Regions from separate parts of the Actinoplanes oblitus genome, predicted to be linked through region 1. Evidence: riboswitches for the same ligand, from Rfam matches in the RefSeq annotation. Region 1 holds a riboswitch; each other region holds the start of a gene.

Region 1 (5,250 bases):
ATCTGGCCGGGCCAGACGGTGACTCTCACGCAGTCGGCGCTCTCCGACGACGTGACCGCGGCCGGGACGATCAAGCAGGTGGTGAGCTGGGGCGACGGCAGCGCGGCGGAGACGCTCGAGGCCGGTGCCACCAAGGCGGCTCACGCGTACGCCGCGGCCGGCAGCTACACGATCACGGTGGCGCTGACCGACGAGGCCGGCAACACCGCGACCGTCTCCGGCGGCACCGTGGTGGTGGCCGCCCAGACCGGCAAGTACACACTGGACAAGTGCCTGGCGTGGTCCGGCGAGACGGTCACCGTGCAGCCCAGCGGGGTCACCGGTGCCGACAGCTTCCGGGTCAACTGGGGTGACGGCACGGTCGGCGGCCTGACCCACGCGTACGCCAAGGGTGGCAGCTTCACCGTCACCGTGACCCCGGTCAACGCGGCCGGCGCCGGTCAGACCGTCAAGGTCGGCTCGGTGCTGGTGGTCAAGGACATCATCGCCCCGGTGGCCGGTCTGACCCTGCCCCGGGACGCCGACCGGGCAGCCTCCTGGCAGCAGGTCAACGGCACTGTCGTCGACCTCGGCTCGGGTGTCGACACCGTCTCGGTGAAGCTGATCGAGCAGCGGTCCGGCAAGTGGTACTACTACGCGGCCGGTACCTGGACCGTCGCCTCCTCGGAGAAGGACGCGTCGGCTCGCGCCACGGCGGTGAACGCGCTGCTCGACCCGTTCTTCGGGTGGCACGCTGCGGTCTCCGGTGTCGACAAGGGCACGCTGAAGGTCTCCTGGTGGGCGACCGACAAGGCGGGCAACCAGTCGTTCGTCGCGACCCACACACAGCGGATCACGAAGTAGTCCCGCTGTCGTAGTTCCGCCGGCAGCCCCCGTCGCGTCGCGGCGGGGGCTGCCGTCATGTCGCGGTCAGCGGAAGGCCGCGTCGCAGTGACGCAGGAAGGCGGACAGCGCCGGACTTGCCCGGTCCTGCCAGACCAGCGCGAGCAGCGCCGCGATGCCGACCCCGTCGACCGGGATGCTGACCAGGTCCGGATGCGCGGCGGCAATCGACTCGCTGAGCACGGCGACCCCCAGGCCGCGGCGGGCCAGGCCGGCCACGGTGTCCGGCGAGGTGGCGACGAGCGCGACCGCCGGTCGCAGCCCGGTCACCCCGGCGAAGGCCCGATCCAGAACGTCCCGGATGCCGGTCCCTTCCGGCAGGCAGATTATTTCGTACGCGGTGAGCCCGGTGACAGTGACACTGCCCCGAGCAGCGAGTTCACTGCCTGGCGCGGTCAGCGCCACCAGACGCTCGCTCGCGATGATCCGGGAGGCGAGATGGTCGGGTGGCTCGCCGGCCAGCCCGGCCAGGGCGACGTCGAGGCTGCCGGCGCGCACCCCGGCGACCAGGTGATCCGAGTTCGCCTCGGCCAGCTCCAGCTCGATGCCGGGATGCTCACGGTGGAACCCGGCGAGCGCGTCGAACAGCGGCGCCACCTCGCAGCCGATCACCATCCCGATGGTCAGCCGGCCCCGGACCAGCCCCTTGACGTCGTCGATCGCGTCCCGCAGGTCCAGTGTCGAATCGAGTGCCGCCCGGGCGTGCCGCAGCGCCGCCGAGCCGGCCTCGGTCAGCCGGGCAACCCGGCCGCTGCGGTCGAAGAGCTCCGCGCCGAGCTCCTGCTCCAGCGCCTTGATCTGGGCACTCACCCCGGACTGGGTGATGTGCACCCGGGTCGCGGCCCGGGTGAAGCTGCCGGTCTCGGCGACCGCGACGAAGTACTCCAGCTGCCGCAGATCCATGAGTCCTGATTGTAGTAGGTATGAAAACCATTCGTTGGACTTGTGGAGCCACGCGCGGCAAGGTGGAGTCATGAGCGAACGAGAGAAGGCAATGCACCCGGAGGACTTGACCCGTTTGTTCGTCGAGCGCGCCAATGCCAAAGACGCCGAGGGCCTCGCGCTGCTGTATGAGGAGGACGCCGTGATGGCCTATCCGCCAGGCAGCGAGACCGTCGGCCGCGCCGCGATCCAGAAGCTGTGGGCGGAGCTCCTGCCGAAAATGCCGGCTTTCGAGCCCGAGACCCCGCTGCCCACGCTGATCAGCGGCGACCTGGCCCTCACCTCGACCCCGCCGAAAGACGGAGCCGGGGCGCGGGCACAGGTCGTCCGCCGTCAGCCCGACGGCTCCTGGTTGCGCGTGCTGGACCACCCGGAGCTGGGTCGGTCCTGACCTCAGATCGCCAGAGGCTGGCCCACCCGAAGCCGGTTCGGGCTGCTCAGGCGACTCGCATTGGCGCGGTAAAGGGCCTTCCATCCGCCCTTGACGCGGTAACGCGCGGCGATGCCGGACAGGGTGTCGCCGCGCCTCACCACGTAGGTGCGGGTCGCCTTCAGCGGCGTCGTGTAGGACGCCAGGCGGTAGGGGCCCACCGACGTGCTCTTACGCGCCTTGGTGAGGCCGCGACGTCCGCATGTGGGCCAGGCACCGATGCCCTGGTTGCGCAGCACCCGCTCGGCGACCAGGATCTGCTCGCTCTTGGAGGCCAGATTGGCGGTGGAGCCGTATTTGCTGCCGCCGTGCGCCCGCCAGGTGCCCCGGCTGAACTGCAAACCGCCGTAATAGCCATTCCCGGTGTTGATTCTCCAGTTTCCACCGGATTCGCACTTGGCCACGGCGTCCCAGTTCACGTTCGGGGCGGCGCTGGCCGGGGACGCCTCGACGGCGAGCAGGCCGATGGCGCCGGCCAGGCCGGCCATGGCGATGCCGAGAGTGCGCTTGAGAGTGGTGCGCTTGCTCTGTGCGGGCCGATTCAGGGCGCGCGGGGACTGGGCTCGCCGGGACAGGGCACGACGAACCCGCTTGTTCAGGTGAAGCATGAAGTTTTCCTCCACGCCTGCGAGGTGAGCTGTCGGGTTCGGGCCGAGGAGCCCGGCCGCTTGAAGTGCGGCTTCACCCCGAGGTGCGCTCCGGAGAGCGCGCCGAGGAACTGTGGGTCCCCCGCTCCATGCCTGTGGGTTGTTGACCGTGACCAGCAGGCAGGACTCGGCGTTCCGGCCACGGTGTCCGCGAATTGCGGACTGTCGACGGTAGCCACCGCTTCATGGAACTGACCAAGACCGGAAGCGGGGCCGGTGACTTTGTTCTCACAAATTAGCCGCTTTGATCTTCCTTTGTGTGACTAACTCCCCGAGTTCTTGAGTCGCGCCGGGACTTGCCACCACCGTGGTCCACCATGCGGGGGAAAAGCCCGACGGGGCGGGATTGTCAGCGTCCGCAGTGGGTAAAGAGAGCCTGCTTTTTGGAGTTTCACCCGCATGCCGTTCCGGCGTGATCGGCGGCCCGGGCGCGCTCCTCCCGCACACCGTGCGCCTCTGCCCTGGGCGCGATCGGGGCGACAGACGCATTTTGGCTGCATGGCGCGATCTTTGTTACCCACGGGTTGCCTACGAGCCAGGCATAGGGTGCACAATCTCCGACCATGAGCGATCTCCCCCGAGACTTCGACGTCGTCGTCTACGGCGCCACCGGCTTTGTCGGGGCACTGGTGGCGAAACACCTCGCCGGGCACGCGCCGGCCGGCACCCGCATCGCCCTGGCGGGGCGCTCCGCCGCGAAACTGGCGGACGTCAAGTCCCGGCTGAACGTCGACTGGCCGGTCCTGATCGCCGACGCCGCGGACGCCGAAGCGCTGGCCACGGTCGCCGCCCGCACACGCGTGGTCATCACGACGGTCGGGCCGTACGCCAAGTACGGGCGTCCGCTCGCGCACGCCTGCGCCGCCGCCGGCACCGACTACGTCGATCTGACCGGAGAAGTGCTGTTCGCCCGGGACAGCATCGACGAGAACCACGAGCTCGCTCGCAGCACCGGTGCGCGGATCGTCCACTCCTGCGGCTTCGACTCCATTCCGTCCGATCTCGGCGTGCACGTGCTGCACCAGCGGGTCGAACAGGACGGCGCGGGCGAACTCACCGAGACCACGCTGGTGGTGACCAGCATGAGCGGCGGGTTCAGCGGCGGGACGATCGACTCGATGCGCAACCAGGTCGACGTACTGAAAAAGGAGCCGTCGCTGCGCAAGGTGGCCGGCAGTCCCTACTCGCTGAGCCCGGACCGGCACGCCGAGCCGAAGCTGGGCCGGCAGAGCGACATGGACACGATCCCCGCCTCCGAGGTGCACCCGAAACTGCGGGGCCGGCTCGCCCCGTTCGTGATGGCCTCCTACAACACCCGGGTGGTGCGGCGGACCAACGCGCTGCGCGGCTGGGCGTACGGTCGCGGTTTCAGATATCGCGAGGCGATGAGCGTCGGCGCCTCGCCGCTCTCCCCGCTCCTGGCCATCGGCACCAAGCTCGGCCTGGGCGCCCTGGTCGCCGGCCTCGCGGTGCCGCCCACCCGCTACCTGCTGGACCGCGTCCTGCCCAAGCCCGGCGAGGGCCCGAGCGAGAAGGTCCAGCAGAACGGGCACTTCACCATGGACATCTTCACCACGACGACCACCGGCGCCCGGTACACGGCCCGGGTCCGCGCCAAGGGCGACCCCGGTTACGCCGCGACAGCGGTCATGCTCGGCGAGTCCGCGCTGGCCCTGGTCCTGGACCGGGACGCCCTCCCGCCGTCGGAGGGCGGCGTCCTCACCCCGGCGACGGCCATCGGCGACGCCCTGGTGAACCGGCTCCGGGCGGCTGGCTTCGAGATCACCGCTCGCAAGGTGTAGCTGCTGACGGCGGATCGCCGCGGTTGTCCACAGTTGAGCTTTGTCCACAGCCCGCCCGTCCGCCCGGCCGCACTTCCGCCACACTGATTGCGGGGGCTACCCCCTTGGGGGAGGGCGGGCTGACGGGTTCGGCGGGGTAGGCGGGCGAAGATCGAGAAACTGGACATTCCGGTCGTCACGCGTCGCTGAACGATGGGCCGCCGACCTGAAAATGACCGTCGCAGTGAGCCTCTCCGCCTTCAACGGCTGGCGTCTCGGCCCCACCGACCGGGTCCCGGCCACCGACCGGGTCCCGGCCACCGATCGGGGCGTCAGCGTCTTCTCCGGGTCCTTCAGCGAGCCATCGGGACCGTTGCCGGGATTCGTCCGGTGGCCGGCGCACGCGGGTCAGCGGCGACGGGCGATCAGTTCGAAGACGTGCCAGTGTTTGGGGCCGCTGAAGGCGGGGCCCACCTCGTCCTCCTCGTGCCAGTGTTCGGTGGTGAGGCCGGTGGCCAGGGCGGCGGCTTCGGCGGCGGTCAGGAAGGTCATGTTCGGCGAGCCGGCC
Region 2 (5,250 bases), 190 kb from region 1:
CGTTCCCGTGGCGGACCATCCGCGGCCAGGAGTGCTCCGGGTACTGGCCGGCCGGCACCGCGGGCTTCCACATCGCCGCGGACATCGCCGACGCGGTCCGGCGCTACGTCCAGGCCACCGGCGACTACGACTTCGAGCGTGAGGTCGGCCTGGAGCTGCTGGTGGAGACCGCCCGGCTGTGGCGCTCGCTGGGCCACCACGACCGGCACGGGCGGTTCCACATCGACGGCGTCACCGGGCCCGACGAGTACACGGCCGTGGTGAACGACAACATCTACACCAACCTGATGGCGCAGCAGAACCTGATGACCGCGGTGGAGGCCTGCAAGCGGCATCCGGACCTGGCGCGGCGCTTCGGGGTCGACGACGAGGAGGCGGCCTCCTGGCGGGACGCGGCGGCGGCCGTGCACATCCCGTACGACAAGGAGCTCGGCGTCCACCAGCAGTGCGAGGGCTTCACCCGGTTGCAGGAGTGGGACTTCGAGAACACCCCGCCGGAGGGCTACCCGCTGCTGCTCAACTACCCGTACTTCGACCTGTACCGCAAGCAGGTGGTCAAGCAGGCCGACCTGGTGATGGCGATGTACATCCGGGGGGACGCGTTCACCCCGGAGGAGAAGACCCGGAACTTCGCGTACTACGACGCGCGGACGGTCCGGGACTCGTCGTTGTCCGCCTGCATCCAGGCGGTGATGGCGGCCGAGACCGGGCACCTCGAGCTGGCCCACGACTATCTGGGCGAGGCCGCCCTGATGGACCTGCACGACCTGCACCAGAACGCGCGGGACGGCGTGCACGTGGCGTCGCTGGCCGGCTCCTGGATCGCACTGGTGGCCGGCCTGGGCGGGATGCGTGACTTCAACGGCCAGTTGTCGTTCGCGCCGCGGCTGCCCAGCCGGATCAACAACCTGGACTTCTCGCTGCTCTGGCGGGGGCTGCGGCTGCGGGTCAACGTCACCGCCGAGGAGGTCACCTACTCGCTGCGCAACGGCGGCGGCTCGGCCCGGCTCACCCTGCTGCACCACGGCAAGGAGATCGAGGTCACCCAGGTCCGCCCGGTGACCATGGCGATCCCGTCGGCCGGGCCGGCCGGCCCGGCACCGGCGCAGCCGGCCGGGCGTGCCCCGGTGCGGCGCGCGACGCCGCACCACTGAGACACCACGAGAGAACGGCCCCCGCCCGGACGGGTGGGGGCCGTTCTCATCAGGACTGACGTGACTACAGCAGCGACACGTGCACGTGGTCGGTGTGATCACTCGGACCGTGGTAGGCGTGCCAGTTGTTGGTCGCCGGGAACCAGATCTGCTTGTACCAGATGACGTAGTAGATGCCGAGCCGATCGGCGTTGCGCACCAGGAACGCGGTGAGGTCGTTGCCGTACCGCATCATCTTGGCGTTGCCGGTCGCCGACGAGAAGCCACTCTTCTGCAACGACCAGTCGCAGGCGCGGCCCTTCGGGTGCTCGAACGGGCCACCGTCGCGGTGGCAGCCGACGAACATGTTGAAGCCGGCCTTCTTCACCTCCTTGTAGAGGTGCAGGGTGCGCTTGGTGATGCAGCCGTCGGTGGTCGGGTCGTCCTGGTTGCAGGACTCCGGCGAGAAACCGCCGTCGGAGTTGCGCGGTGCCGGGGCGGCGGTCGGCGACTTGGCGTCGACGAACCCGGCGGTGATGGTCTTGTTGATGCCGGTGCCACCGCCGAGCAGTTCGAGCTGGTCCTCGGCCGAGTCGTGCAGCTTCTTCTGCACCGAGAGCTGCTGCTCCTGGTTCTTGACCTCGGCGTCGAGCCGGGTCTTGTCCGCGGTGATGTCCTGCAGCAGGGTGTTCAGCTCGTGCAGTTTCTCGTCGTGCAGCTTGTTGATCTCCTCCAGGCTGACCGCCTTGTCCAGGAAGTCGGCGGAGTCGCTGGCCCGCAGCAGGAAGCTCAGCGAGCTCAGGTTGCCGACCTGGTACTGCTGCTTGGCGATCGCGTTGACCTCGGGGACCAACTGGTCGCGCCGAGCCTCGGCGGTCTTGATCTGGGCGGCCAGCTGGATCTGGGTCTTCTTCGATTTCGCGACCGCTGCCTTGGCGTTCACGAACCGGCGGTTCGTGGCCTCGATCTGGTCGGAGAGGTCGTCGCTCGCCTCCCCTTCCTCAGCGGTCGTGCCGCTGCCTCCAGGGGCAGCGTGTGCCGGGGTGATCGGGGCCACGAATATGGCGGCGGTCACCAGCGGCGCCAGGGCAAGCGTCAGCCACCGGCGGGGACGTGCGGTCATCAACAATCCTTCCTTGTCACCGCCGACCGGGTTAGCTGACGGGTTCGGGACGGAAGCTATCCCTACCGCATGACGCGGATTCACCCCACCTACCTGGTTCCCCGGCTCACCTTTCGGTGATTAGGCGGCGGCCTGCCGGCAACTCGGGGGCGGTGCCGTCCTGGCAGGACCGGCGGCAAGCTTACCTGAGATAGCACGGGACATCAGGGTCCGGAAAAGGGCCAAAATAGTTACCGCACAACGACTTTCCGTAAGCGCATCACGACTGGTGACTGCGCCGTCGCGATGGGTGTGAGAACTGTCGATTCGTCGATCCGCTGAGGTATGGTCGTCCCGGTTCCCAGCCGGGAACCGCCGCCTAATCGCATAACGAGCGAGCCGGGGATCCATTTTTCTTCCGGGGCGAATCCGCATCCCGCGGTAGGGACCTTTCCTTCATCCCGAGCCCGTCAGCTAACCCGGCCGGCGGCCGACGGGAGGAAACAGCCAGTGCAGCATGTGACTGCGCGGCGACGATGGGCTGCCTTTCTAGCGCTCGTGGTCGCCGCATGTGGGATCGCCGGGGTCGCCGGACCGGCAGCCGCGGCGCCCCGGCCCCTGGCCGCGCCGGGGGAGTCCGGTGACGACGGCGAGGGTGGCAAGAAGGCCATGCTCGACAAGCTCGAAGAGGCCTCCAAGGGCTACCTGGCGGCCAAGGCGAAGCTCGCGAAATCCAAGCAGCAGCAGACCCAGCTGGCCGCCGAGCTGAAGAAGCTGGACGCGGCCCTCGGCCCGCAGCAGGTGACGCTCAACAAGTACGCCGAGCAGGCGTACACGATGGGCCGGCTCGGCCCGATCAGCGCGCTGCTCGGCGCCGACTCGTCGGCCGGCTTCCTGGACCGGGCCCAGCTGCTGACCACCGTGGCGGCCCGGCAGAACCAGGCGATCGCCGACCTGAAGAACACCCGGACCGACCGGCAGACGGCCAAGACCGGGATCGACGCGGCCATCATCGACCAGCAGAAGCAGGTCAACGTGATGGCCAAGCGCAAGGCGCAGGCCGAGAAGGCGCTCAAGGACGCCGATCAGGGCGACGCCGCCGATGACGACTCCGGCGGGGGCAGCAGTGCGGACGCCGACAAGCCGAGCGGCAACCTGGACGGCAGCTGCGTGCCCGACCCGACGACGGACGGCTGCATCAGCCCGCGCCTGCTGTACGCGATGAAGCAGGCGCAGAAGGCCGGCTTCACCCGCTACGTCGCCTGCTACCGCCCGCAGAACAGCGGGGAGCACCCGAAGGGCCGGGCCTGCGACTTCGCCGCCGACAAGAACGGTTTCGGCGGGGTGGCGACCGGGGCCAGCAAGACGTACGGCACCAACCTGGCGAACTACTTCATCCACAACTCGGACACGCTCGGCGTGCTCTACGTGATCTGGTTCAAACGGATCTGGTTGCCGAGCAGCGGGTGGAAGTCGTACAGCGGGGCCGGTGGCACGCCGTCGACCGACCACACCAACCACGTGCACCTTTCGGTGACGTAAGTCTCAGATCGGGAGCAGGCGGTGTCCGGCCATCTCCAGTTCGCCCTCGTGCCGGACGTTGACCGGGGTGCTCAGGCCGGACGCCGCGTCGTGCAGGACGACCGAGGCGCCGTCGATGCGATAGGTGCCGATCGCCCGCTTCCGGCGGCCGGCCACCTCGCCCGCGTACGTCCCGTCGGTGCGCAGCCGCAGCTCGACCGTGCCGTCCGGGCTGCGCCAGGCGCCCACGACGGCCGCGCCGGTCACCACCGTGGGCCGCGCCGGAACCGGCCCGAGGCCGGTGTCCGGCGTGCGGGCCATGGCGATGGCGAGCATGGCGGCGGCGTCCAGGACGGTGGTGTCGACGCGGGGGGCGTGCGAGAAGTGCTGCATCGGGCCGGCTCCGAGGGGTGGGTGGCGGGAACGCCCTTTCCCTTCGGTCCGGCGCCGGGCCGGTGCAGCACTCCGCCGGTTGCGACCCGGTTATTTCCCGGCGCCGGCCTTCAGCGCGCCGAGCACCGAGGCGGCCAGCTTCTCCAGGTAGTCGTCGCTCATCGGTTGCCGGGAGACGGCCAGCCGCCAGTAGAGCGGGCCGAGGATGAGGTCGACCGCCACCTCCGGATCGGTGTCCTCGGGCAGCTCGCCGCGGGCGATGGCCTGGCCGACCAGTTTCTCGCCCACCGACTGCTGGTGGGTGCGCAGCACCCGTTGCAGGGTCTCGGCGATCTGCGGGTTCCGCGCCGCCTCGGCCATCAGGTCGGGAATGATCTGCGAGGCCACCCGGTGTTGCAGCGCCTTGCTGACGATCATCATGAGCAGGTCCAGGTCGCCGGCGAACGAGCCGGTGTCCGGAAGTGGCACCTTGCGACCGGCGACTTCCGTGATGATCTCCAGTACCATCTCCAGCTTGTTGCTCCAGCGCCGGTAGATGGCGGTCTTGCCGACGCCGGCACGCCGGGCCACGGCCTCGATCGACAGACGGCCGTAACCGACCTCTGCCAGCTCACTCATGACCGCGTTACGGATAGCCACGGTGATGTCGTTGCGGAGCACCGCCGCTCCGGCAGGTGCGCGTTTGACTGTCGCCACCCGGTAACTATAGCGCTACGACGTAACGGTTGCGTTCCGCCGTTTGGTCGGCTACCGTTCCTCCCACGTCGATACGAACCCGTTCCATCGGCGTCGGCGGACGCCTGTCATGCTGCTAGCTGTGTTCGAAGGCAAGTCACCCGAGTCCGCCGCCTACCATGGGCCGACGAGATCGGAGCACCACTCGATGCCAGAGACGGCGGTTGCCGATGCCGCTACCGGCGTTCCCCTCCGGGAGCTCGCCCGACGGCACGGCCTCACCTCTTCCGGGCGGCGGCTCGGCCTGCTGGAGTACTCCCGCAAGCTGTGGGCGTACCGGCACTTCATCGCCGCCCACGCCAAGGCGAAGACCTCGTCCACGCTGGGTAACACCAACCTCGGCGCGCTCTGGACGGTGCTGACGCC
Region 3 (5,250 bases), 3.4 Mb from region 1:
GGTAGGCGTCGATGCGGCCCACATTGTCGGCGTGCCTGATGTAGCGGTCCGGGAAGTTGTACGACTTGACCCGGTTCCAGGTCGGCGTGCCCCATGTCGCGGTGAGGTTCGACAGTTCGGTGGCGCTGATCGGGACGATGCCGCAGTGCTTGGCATTGAGCGGCTGGGTGTACGCCCGGTCGTTGAGCAGCGTCCACGAACCGCCCGCGACGTCGGTGGTCTGCCAGCAGAAGAACCGGCCGTTCGGGCTCCACGTGTCGCCCCACATGTGCCAGGTGTTCGACGTGTTCGACTTGCTGATCTGCGGGGCTTCGACACCGCGGCCGGGCGTGATCGCGCCGGTGTAGACGCCGAACGAGCCGGCGTTCAGCGAGGAGGATCTCGTGCCCAGCAGCGTGCTGTTGGTGTTGTTCTTGTAGTACATGTAGTTCACGCCGCCGACCGTCACGAACGAGCCGTCGATGGCGTCGTATCCGGGATCGTAGAAGACCGCCGGCGACCCGGCGGTCACGAAGTCGCCGGTGTAATTGACCATCAGGACGTTGTGGCCGGTGCTGTTCACCGCGGAGTAGACGATGGCGTACTGGCCGCGGGACGCGTCCCAGAACGCTTCCGGCGCCCAGGCGTGGGTGGCCATCGAGTGCACCTTGAGCAGCCGGTAATTGGTGAAGGTGCGCAGGTCGGCGGAATCCCAGACGTGCAGGTACTGGCTCTGGTACGACCAGTCGGTGCCGTTCAGGTCGGTGGCCAGGACGACGAAGGTGCCATCCTGTTTGCGCAGCAGGAACGGGTCGCGTAGGCCTTTGCTGCCGAGCGTGGGGGTGGCCACGGCGTTGTTCTGGTTGAGCGGCGTCCAGTGCAGACCGTCGCCGCTGACCGCCAGGTGCAGGCCGTAATTGGCGGCGGTCATCGACGGGGACTCGGTGAAGTACGCCATGGCGTAACCGGAGTAGGTGGCGGCGCGGGCGCCGGCGGGCAGCAGCAGGGCGCCGGCGGCGGTGCCACCGACGGCGGCGAGCAGATCGCGTCGCTTCATGAATGCTCCTTCGAGGCTGTTAGCGCTAACAATTGCGCGCACACGGGGAGGTGCCGGAGTGAAGGCATGCCGGGGGCGACCTGGGGGATGGAGGCGCCCGGTGTTCGAAGTTTCTGAATGATTGCGCTCAGCTGACAACCCTGTCAAGAACAACGCCGCCCGGCTCGATCCCCCGCCTGGAGGGCCCGGAAGCGGCAACGGACGTTGACGTGGCGGCGCGGACCGTTCACTCTGTAATGCAGAGTTTTCTGCATTGCAGAGGAGAAGGATGAGTACCGACGCCCCCGACGCCGCCGCCGTACTGGCGGAGATGAACGCGCTCAGATCCAGGAGCCGGCGACTGGCCCACGGCGGCCTCTGGCTCCCGTCCCTCGTGCTGGCGGCGTTGCCCCTGCTGAGCATCGCGCTCTACCGGGACCCGTTCTCGTCGATCTCCGATACCGGCGGCGTCATCGAGTACCCCTATTGGGCCGGGCTGCCGGAGCGGCAACGTGCCGGCCTGGGTTCCTACCTCTTCTGGCTGGTGGCCGCGCCGCTGGCGGTCGGTCTCGTCGCGCAGTGGTACCGCCACCGTGAACGCCGGCATGGGGTCCGCGTGCACTGGCGCGTCCCGGTGGCCGCCGGGGTGGCCGGGCTGCTCTGCCTGCTGGCGCTGTTCGCCGCACCGACCGGACGGCACGGACTCGGCTCGGCCCCTTACGCACTGTCGTGGTGGCAGGGCCTGCTCACCCCGCTGCTCATCGTCGCCGCCGTGACGGTCGCCCTGGGTGTCGTCGAGCGCAGCACCGGCATCATCGTCTCCGGCGCCTGGATGGCGGCCCTGGCCTGGCAGTTCTGCGCGACCGGACGCGTCGGAGGGCTTCTCGGCTGGCAGTCGTGGGCGCTGGGTGGCGGCTCCGGACCCGCGCTGGGTGGCCAGCTGACACTCCTCGGCCTGGACCGTCCCGCGCCCGCCCTGCTGCTGATCAGCCTGCCGCTGGCCGTGGTCGGCGCCTACCACGCCGGACGCGCCCGGAAAGCCGGCTGAGATGGACGAGACACCGCCACACCCGGCAGTCGGGCTCGACGACGTCACCCACCAACGCGTACGCCTGGGCGTGCTCGTCATGCTCGCCGAGATCCCCGAGTGCGCCTTCGCCACCTTGCGGACCGAACTCCGGCTCACCGACGGCAACCTCAACCGTCACGTGCAGGTGCTCGTCGATGCCGGTCTGGTCACCCTGACCAAAGGGTACGAGGGCAACCGGCCCCGGACCTGGGTCAAACTCACCCGTGAGGGTCGCCGCGCACTCCGCGCCGAACTCTCCGCGCTGGAGCAACTCACCGCCCGCCTCAAAGCGGCCGATCTCGACGATCACCCGTCCTGACTCCGCACGCCGGGTTCGCTGCCGCGGGGCGCCGGGGGACGGCGCCCCGCGGGGCATCCCGGGTCAGTTGCGGCCGACCGCCGCCGGCAGCTCGAGCACCGCGAGGTCCTCGTGCGCCGCCGCCCCGGCCGGCGCCGGATGGGCTCGATGGTCGTCCGGGCGGTACGTCGTTCGCCCCAGGGGGTTGCCCTGGCCGGTACCCCCGGGGTCCCGGGGTGCCATCGGCTCGATGTCGGCGAAGGTGTAGCACGCCTCGTCGTCGGTGGCGTCCGGGAGCGGGTCGATGCTCAGCCGGGCGGGCCGGCCGGCCGCGTCGGTCTCGAACCCGATCACGGCGTCCGGCCCGGCCGTGTCGACCTCGGCGAGCAGCTCCGCGATCGCCGGGAAGTGCGTGACGCCCGGGTCGACCTCAGCGCCGACCGGCTCGCCGGTGGCCACCTGGCCGTCGACGGTGATCCGGAACCTGCCGATCAACGCACGCTCGCCGCAGTTCGAGGTGAGGACGTAGGTGTAGGCGCCGGGCAGGTTCGCGGCGGCCGCGTGGACGGCGTCACGGGTGGCTGTCGCCGTACCGGAAAGGGTGTTGCCGCACGCGGAGAGCGTGAGCGCGGCGATCGCGGTGAGCAGAGCGGTCCGGCGCTGTGGGGAATCGGCCATGCGCTGTCCGACGCGCCGTGAGCGGCAGCGGTTCCGCCCGATGTGCCGGTCATGCGGCATGCCGGGGAGACGGGCGGATGACCGTTTTCGGAAATGCCTCGCTTTCCGGGGCAGGAACAAGATCAAATCGGGCGAATACCGTGAAGAACGTCACTATGGGACATCGAAAACTTGGCTGACCGACCCGGGGTGTGGTTACCGTCGATCGTCCCGCGATGGCGGGCACTGTGGACGGACCGCCGAATCCTGCCGCCGATCCACAGACGCGATGAGACGGCAGGAGCGGGGGACCCACCGTTTCCGGCGCTGACGACAGCGCCTCGGGGTGAAGCCGCGTGTGATGCGGCCGGGCCGATCTGCCCGAACCCGACAGCTCACCTCGCAGGCGTGGAGGATCATCCATGTCTCGGATCGGTAGACGAACGCGCCTTGCTGCCCTCAGCCTGGTGGCCGCCGGCGTGACCGGAGCGGGCGTACTGCTCGCCCCGGCCTCCCCGGCGATGGCATCCAGCGTCAACTGGGACGTGGTCGCCAAGTGCGAATCGGGCGGCCGCTGGCACATCAACACCGGTAACGGGTATTACGGCGGCTTGCAGTTCAGCCGCAGCACGTGGAAGGCCAACGGCGGGGGCAGGTACGCCTCGACCGCGGACAAGGCCAGCAAGGCCGAACAAATCAAGATCGCCGACCGGCTGTACGCGAAGCGCGGGCTGAGCCCGTGGCCGGTGTGCGGCAAGAAGTCCGGCGTCCACCACAAGGCGACGTCGCACGGCTCGAAGGCGAAGAAGAAGGCCACGTCGTCGGGCCGGACCTACGTGGTCAAGTCCGGTGACACGCTCGCCAAGATCGCCCGGAAGTACCACGTCAAGGGCGGCTGGCGGACGCTGTACCAGCTCAACAAGGGCAAGCTGAAGAGCCCGAGCCGGATCCACCCGGGGCAGCGGATCCGGCTCTGACGATCGATGTCGTCAGGCGACGGCGGTCAGGCGGGGCGGAAAAGCACCGCCTGACCGCCCGGACCACCTGCCCACGCGGTGATTCGCGTCCTTGCTGACCACATCCGCAGCACTGCGGATGTGAGGATGTCCGGCGGAACGCGGGTCGGGCAACGGGGGAACAGATGCGGTGGGATGGTGCGGCCGGGCTGGCCGGGGGCGTGATCCTGCTGCTGGCGGGGTGCGGCGCGGTGTCCGCCTCGCCCCCGGCAACCGTTGCCGGCTCGGTTCCGGCATCCCCCTCGGCCGGCGCCGCGGCGGAGGGCTGGGTCGCCACCTGGGGTGCCGCGATGACCGACGGCGGGCAGTCCTTCCACCGGCAGACCGTCCGGCAGATCGTGCACACCAGCGTCGCCGGCGACGGGGCACGGCTGCGGCTCTCCCACGCGTTCGGCACCACGCCGCTGGTGATCGGCGGGGTGCACGTGGCGCGGCGGGCCACCGGGAGCGGGATTGAGCGGGCGACCGACACCGCGGTGACGTTCGGCGGGAAGGCCACCGTGACCATCCCGGCGGGCGGCTCGGTGACCAGCGACCGGGTGGACTTCGCGGTGCCGGCGGACGCGGATCTGGCGGTCAGCGTCTACCTGCCGGCGACCACCGGCGAGACGACCCGGCATCCGCTCGCCACCCAGCACACCTACATCGGTACGGGCGATCAGCTCACCGCCACCACCGTGTCCGGCGCCACGACGTCGAGCAGCTACTTCTTCCTGACCGGCCTCGACGTGTTCGACAGCGGGGCCGACGGGACGATCGTGGCGTTCGGGGCGTCGATCACCGACGGGCTGGGCTCGACGGTCGGGGCCGCCCGCCGGTGGCCGGACCTGCTCGCCGACCGGCTGCGGGCGGACGGCCGGACGATCGGCGTGGTCAACACCGGGATCAGCGGCAACCGGCTGACCGCCGACGGCCGGGACGGGCGGGGCGAGAGCGCGGCGCACCGCTTCGACCAGGACGTGCTCCAGCGCACCGGGGTCCGCTGGGTGATCATCTCGGACGATCCGCTGAACGACCTCGGCAGCACACACCCGCCGGCCACCGACGAGCTCATCGGCGCCTATCGGCAACTGATCGATCGCGGTCACGCGGCCGGGATCAAGGTGATCTGCTCGACGCTGACGCCGTTCCACGGGGCCGCATACTGGTCGAGTGCCGGGGAGCGGGGCCGGACCGCGGTGAACGCCTTCGTCCG
Region 4 (5,250 bases), 3.6 Mb from region 1:
ACGGCGCCGGCCGAGGGTGGCTGGCGGTGGTGGTCAGCAGTTCGTTCGGCTCACGTAGTCGGCCTGGTTGCGGTAGGGGTTGACGTCGGCGATGGTGCGCCGCGTGGTGCCGGCGGTGAACAGCACTGTATCGACGCTGCCGGCTTCGTTGAGGAAGCCGACGGTGCCGCTGCTCATGTTGTAGTGCACGGACTCCGTCCGGTTGCGCCAGCCCCACGTGCCGAGGTCCTGCCAGCCGCAGCTGGAGAGTCGGCCGCGCGGGTAGGTGTAGTTGACGCCGTCGTAGAAGCAGAACCAGCCGGACGGGCAGTCGGCTGCGGCGAGGGCGTGTCCGGCTTGGGCGCGGGTGACGGTAACGATGAAGGTGCCGCCGCCGTAGGCGATGTCGCGGTCGCTGATCGGTGTGCCGCCGGGGTGCTCGTGCAGGTATGCGGCCATCGCGGCTCGCGTGGTGTCGGCCGGGTAGGCGGCTGCGGGCTGGGCGCTGAGCGTGGCTGCCAGGACGCATGTCGTGATCAAAGCAGCAGTCTGCAGGTAGCGCAGGCTGAAGCGATTCATGAGCGACCCCCGTTGTCATTCAGCTCGACAAATGTCAATAGCAGGAACCCTATCAATTCTTGAACATCAATTGGAGTGCATGAATGTGCCGAGATGGGAGCGGGTTTGCATCAGCTGCAGGTGCCACCATTTCGCCCGTTCGAGTGAAGATCCATAATTGATGATCTTGATCTCGGTGCCGCCTTTCGGAACGCTTAGGTATCGGTCTTGTCACGGTCGTTGCGGCGCGGCGGATTCGGAACGGCGCCGCGTACTTAAGGGGTGAAGAGTCTGCCCGGATCGGGCGGCGTTGCCCGTGAAGAGGAGCGCGTTGGACGGCAGCGAAAGATCAGCGGAGATCGAAAGGGCATGGTCGGAGCACAAGGACATGCTCTGGCGTACTGCGTTCGGGATCCTCCAGGACCGGCAGAAGGCCGAGGACGCGGTCCAGGACACCGTGGTCGCGATGGCTAGGCACCTGCGCCGCTACAAGAGGCCGCCGGACTCCTGGCGCGCGTGGCTGACCACGGTCGTCACCCGCCGGGCGCTCAACATCAGATACCGCCGCCTGACGTTCTGGGGCTGCGATCTGGATGCGGTCCCGGTTGGCAACGACCCCACCTTCGAGGCCGTGTACGGCCGCGAACAGCGGGAACGGATCTTCGCGATCGCCGGCGACCTGCTGAGTAAGCGTGACCGGGCGGTGCTGGTCCTGCGGGCCGACGGCTTCGGCAACGCCGAGATCGCCGCGGCGATGAAAACGACGCCGAAGGACGTCTCCAACAGGTATTGCCGCGCCCTGGCGGTGCTGCGACGTGCGATGGCAGCGCCCGACGCCGCCGGGCCGGGCCTGCCGAGACCGACTACGACGAAGGGAGCCAAGAACCATGTCCGTCCCGGGGCCTGATCCCGTCCGCCGCGGCTACACCGACCTGGAGGTGGTCCCCCTGCACGTCGCCGCACTGAGTCCACCACCCGGCGAACCGCAGGATCCACCGGCGACGTTGTCGCTCACCGCCGCGCAGATCGTGGCCGGGGTGCGCCTGCGGCGCCGCCGTGCCCGGCAGGCTCTGCTGCGCACGATCACCCGACAGGCCGCCGTATTCGTTACGGTCCTGGTCGCGCTCGCCGGCACCTGGGCGATCGTCGACCGCCGCCCACCGGGCGCCGTGCCGTCGGCCTCAGCTCCAGCGGGCGGCGTGTGGTTGCTGCCGCTACCCGAGCCCGGGCAGTGGCGCGACGCCCGGGCAGAACTGACCACGCTGTCCCAGACGGTGGCGAAACTGTCCACGCCAGCCAACACCGGCCGCTACACCTATACCCGCACCCGGGTCTGGGCGCGGGAGGCGACCGCTGGGCACGACGCGGTGACCGTCCATGACGAGCAGCGCTGGTGGACGCCGCAACAGGCCGGCCGCCAGACCCGTACGAGCGTGCCCGGCTGGAGTCCCGGCGAGGATCCCGGTCCGATCCGGCCCCCGGATCCCGGCCAGGACGTCTCCTACGGGGATGGGCAGATGCCGGTGGTGGCGCCGCGGTTGGCGGACAACGTGTTCCAGGTGTCCAGCCAGCTCGCCGAGCAGCAGGATCCCGCGGACGGCCCGCAGGCCACCCTGCGCGCGGTCCGCGAGGTGTTCCGGTTCCACGACCCGAGTCCGCAGCAACGGGCCGCGCTGCTGCAGGCACTCGCCGACACTCCGGCCGGCCTGAAAGTCGCTGGAATAGTCGACGGCGGAATCGGTCGGCGCGGCTTAGCCGTGGTCGCCGACAGCCAGCAGGGCGCCGTCCGGGACATCGCCGTGTTCGACCCGCGGACCGGCCGGATGCTCGCTTATGACACGGTCTGGTTGCGGCCTCCGCCGGGTGTCAGAATCCCGACTCCTGCCTTGTCGGACTCTCTGCTATTCATTGATGCGACCCACACCAGCAGCCCCGGCTGACGAGGCTGCGCCGCGCCCCCCAAGCTGCACGACCTGTCACGCACGCTGCACCAACCGTTGAGTCACTTCGGTGAATCGGGGAACCACTCGGCCGCTGCTGCACGCTAGCGGCGGCCACGGGGTGAATCCGGCTGACCTTGGCCGGTAGGGCCTGCTTCCTGCCCGAACCCGTCAGCTAACCCGGTAGGCGGTTTCCTTCTTCAGGAAGACACATACATGCACGCGAAGTTCCACGCTGGCCGTTTGCCGGTCGCCGCGACGCCGTCTGGTCCGCCCGGATCGGGCGGCGTCGTCGTGCCCGGCACGACCATCGCGCCGCAGCGGCCCGGTCGACGAGGCGCCGGCACCCACGTTGCTATCCCCCGGTTTTGTGTCGTGACGTAACTCTGGCGAGCACCCACGGGCTTCACCGCACCGCCCTGCCCCATCCCGATGTCATCGAGCATCGCCCGGCCTTCTGCCGGGCGAGCGCCGGCCCCTGGCCGGCAGGTTCTGTCGCATCGAGAAGGGAGACTCCCTTGCCTGAGAACGCGCAAGGCCAGGGCGGCAACTCCGGCCGGCTGCCCGAGCGGCCGGAGCGCGTCCAGCAGATCAGTAAGGCGCTCGACCAGACCCTGATCATCGCCGGGGTTCTGGAGATCGCCGAGAAGCTGCTGGCGCTGGCCGGGAGTGCGGACCCGACGACCATGGTGTTGGTCGCCGGATCCGCCCTCAAGGTAACGGAGGTCGTGCTGCGAGCCTGGAAATTCCGGCACTAACCCCCGCCCGGCCCTGTGGTGGCCCGCTCCGCAAGGGGCGGGTCACCCGCAGGCCGTCTATCCGCCAGCAGCGGCAGCTAGCCATCTGCTCACTGCGGGAACAACTTTTATGTCCAATCGCGGAAAACAGGTGATCACGGGCGATCACATCGGACACCACGTCCGACATTAGCCGTGTCCAGTACCCGGCCGAGGTACATGATTGACCTTGGTGATCACTCCCACCCTCACCCAGCCCTCGGCATATCGTCAACCCGCATCGGCGTGCCACCTTCGGGAACTCAACGCCTCAGCTTGGGCGTGGGCGATGGCCCAGCCGGCGACGTGCAGCGCTGGTCGCGGTGGCCGGTTCGGGGCGCGCGAAGGGGCTCATGCGGATTCTCCGGCGACGATGGAGGTGGCTGGCACGGGTGCGGGACGGCTGCGGGTGGTTGGTGTGGTGTGCCAGGTGACACGCCAGCCGGGGTAGGCGACCGCGGCGAGGTAGGCGGTGGCGCAGAGCCAGAGCGCTGCGGGTAGGCCGAGGGTGAGTAGGGCGGCGGCGGCGAGGCCACCGAACGGGATGCCGGTCCAGGCTCCCGCGATGATCTGGGTGCGGATCCGGCCCTGCAGGTGTTCCGGGATCCGGTCGCACTGGATGGCCTCGATGACCGGGTTGCCTGCGCCGGAGCCGAGGCCGGCGACGGCCCAGACGATCAGGACGAGCGTCGGTGGTGCGTTGAGCGCGATGACGGCGAACCGGCTCACCCCGGCGATCGACATGCCGGCGAGATAGATGCCGCGGCGGTGGGAGTCGAGGCGGTCGCCGCGCCAGCCCATGAGGGCGGCGGTCACCGCGGCGGTGCCGGCGAATGCGCTGATCGCCAGGCCGGTGGTTTCGGTGTCGTGGCCGCCTCGGCTGGCCCAGACCGGTAGCAGGCCGCCGAATAGGGCCCGGTCCAGCATGTTCGTGACCGCGAACATGATCATCAGTGCGGCCAGGGAGCGGTCGGCGTGCAGGAATCGGACGCCGGTGGCGAACTGCTGGCGGTAGGTGCCGGTGGCGGGTTCGTGCCGGACGGGGGTGCTGATCGTCGCGGATGCGAGGGAGCCGAGGGCGAACAGGGTCGCGACCAGGAGCAGGGTGACGGTGAGGCCGCAACGGGTGTAGGCGAGGCCGCCGAGGTAGGGGCCGAGGCCGGCGCTGCGTTCGACGGCGGTCGTCCAGCCGGTGGCCCGTATCAGGGCGATGCCGGTGTCCTCGGCGACCGGGCGCAGCAGCACGGTCTTCGCGGCGGTGGCCGGGCCGTCGGCTGCGCCGACCGCGGCCATCAGGACCGCCAGCAGCCACAGCGGTGGCAGGCCGGTGACGGCGAGGACCACCATCACTGTGGCCGAGAGCAGGTCGCCGCAGGCACCGATGCGCTGCGGTGCGACGCGGTCGAGGAGGGGCCCGGACAGAACTTGCATGACGACCCACGGCAGCACCTGGCACAGGGTGATCAGGCCGGTCTGGACCACGCTTCCGGTGACCGCCAGAACCATCGCGGGTAGTACGACCAGCAGCATCCGGTTCGCCGTCAGCGCGGCTCCCCGGGCCACCAGCAGTACGGCCAGTCCGAAAGGCTGCTGGTGGCCGGCCCGGGCATGCGCGCCGGGGCAGCCGCGCAGCGTCCGGGCGGCCGACCGGTTGATCACGCGCAAGAAGGGGGACATTGGCTCCCGCTCAAACCCGGACCAAGACGGCTATGGCCGGCAGCACGATCGTTGCCGCCCGCCGAGGCCGTCGGCGACCGGGCGGGCACATGCCGGTGATGGGCACAACGTGTGTCGGCGCCGTCGGGTGCAACCTGATGCTGTCGTTCGAAGCAGGTGTGTCGGCGGTGGCGTGCTGGGTGGTGTTGTGGTCGGTGTCCGCGCTCGTCAGGCCGGGGCTCCGGGTGTCGCCGGTGCCCGGCCGGCTCGCGGTGTGCCGGGCCGGGTGCAGCAGGGCCAGCACGGTCGTGGTGCTCGCCCTGCTGTGCCCGGTTCCCGTC

Evidence for each region. Region 1 has a riboswitch for cyclic di-AMP ahead of Actob_RS02550 (LysM peptidoglycan-binding domain-containing protein). Riboswitches for the same ligand answer to the same signal wherever they lie in the genome.
Region 2: it holds a riboswitch for cyclic di-AMP, as region 1 does, so the genes downstream of both, Actob_RS01765 (coiled-coil domain-containing protein) here and Actob_RS02550 (LysM peptidoglycan-binding domain-containing protein) in region 1, are expected to answer to the same signal.
Region 3: it holds a riboswitch for cyclic di-AMP, as region 1 does, so the genes downstream of both, Actob_RS31665 (LysM peptidoglycan-binding domain-containing protein) here and Actob_RS02550 (LysM peptidoglycan-binding domain-containing protein) in region 1, are expected to answer to the same signal.
Region 4: it holds a riboswitch for cyclic di-AMP, as region 1 does, so the genes downstream of both, Actob_RS18835 (hypothetical protein) here and Actob_RS02550 (LysM peptidoglycan-binding domain-containing protein) in region 1, are expected to answer to the same signal.

What each region holds. Positions count from the first base shown of each region.
Region 1 covers NZ_CP126980.1:571,785-577,034, forward strand. Annotated here, with positions in the region: gene Actob_RS02535 (ExeM/NucH family extracellular endonuclease) at 1-843, shown strand, start outside; gene Actob_RS02540 (LysR family transcriptional regulator) at 910-1,785, opposite strand; gene Actob_RS02545 (YybH family protein) at 1,877-2,215, shown strand; gene Actob_RS02550 (LysM peptidoglycan-binding domain-containing protein) at 2,218-2,862, opposite strand; cyclic di-AMP (ydaO/yuaA leader) riboswitch at 2,862-3,036, opposite strand; gene Actob_RS02555 (saccharopine dehydrogenase family protein) at 3,465-4,703, shown strand; gene Actob_RS02560 (class I SAM-dependent methyltransferase) at 5,091-5,250, opposite strand, start outside.
Region 2 covers NZ_CP126980.1:383,248-388,497, forward strand. Annotated here, with positions in the region: gene Actob_RS01755 (glycoside hydrolase family 65 protein) at 1-1,154, shown strand, start outside; gene Actob_RS01760 (coiled-coil domain-containing protein) at 1,219-2,256, opposite strand; cyclic di-AMP (ydaO/yuaA leader) riboswitch at 2,262-2,393, opposite strand; cyclic di-AMP (ydaO/yuaA leader) riboswitch at 2,602-2,740, shown strand; gene Actob_RS01765 (coiled-coil domain-containing protein) at 2,794-3,777, shown strand; gene Actob_RS01770 (hypothetical protein) at 3,781-4,149, opposite strand; gene Actob_RS01775 (TetR/AcrR family transcriptional regulator) at 4,240-4,845, opposite strand; gene Actob_RS01780 (ABC transporter permease) at 5,033-5,250, shown strand, end outside.
Region 3 covers NZ_CP126980.1:7,007,224-7,012,473, forward strand. Annotated here, with positions in the region: gene Actob_RS31645 (glycoside hydrolase family 43 protein) at 1-1,036, opposite strand, end outside; gene Actob_RS31650 (hypothetical protein) at 1,305-2,063, shown strand; gene Actob_RS31655 (transcriptional regulator) at 2,065-2,403, shown strand; gene Actob_RS31660 (hypothetical protein) at 2,467-3,060, opposite strand; cyclic di-AMP (ydaO/yuaA leader) riboswitch at 3,288-3,463, shown strand; gene Actob_RS31665 (LysM peptidoglycan-binding domain-containing protein) at 3,462-4,016, shown strand; gene Actob_RS31670 (GDSL-type esterase/lipase family protein) at 4,181-5,250, shown strand, end outside.
Region 4 covers NZ_CP126980.1:4,188,021-4,193,270, reverse strand. Annotated here, with positions in the region: gene Actob_RS18850 (peptidase inhibitor family I36 protein) at 34-558, opposite strand; gene Actob_RS18845 (RNA polymerase sigma factor) at 926-1,444, shown strand; gene Actob_RS18840 (hypothetical protein) at 1,425-2,477, shown strand; cyclic di-AMP (ydaO/yuaA leader) riboswitch at 2,523-2,682, shown strand; gene Actob_RS18835 (hypothetical protein) at 2,996-3,235, shown strand; gene Actob_RS18830 (MFS transporter) at 3,605-4,930, opposite strand.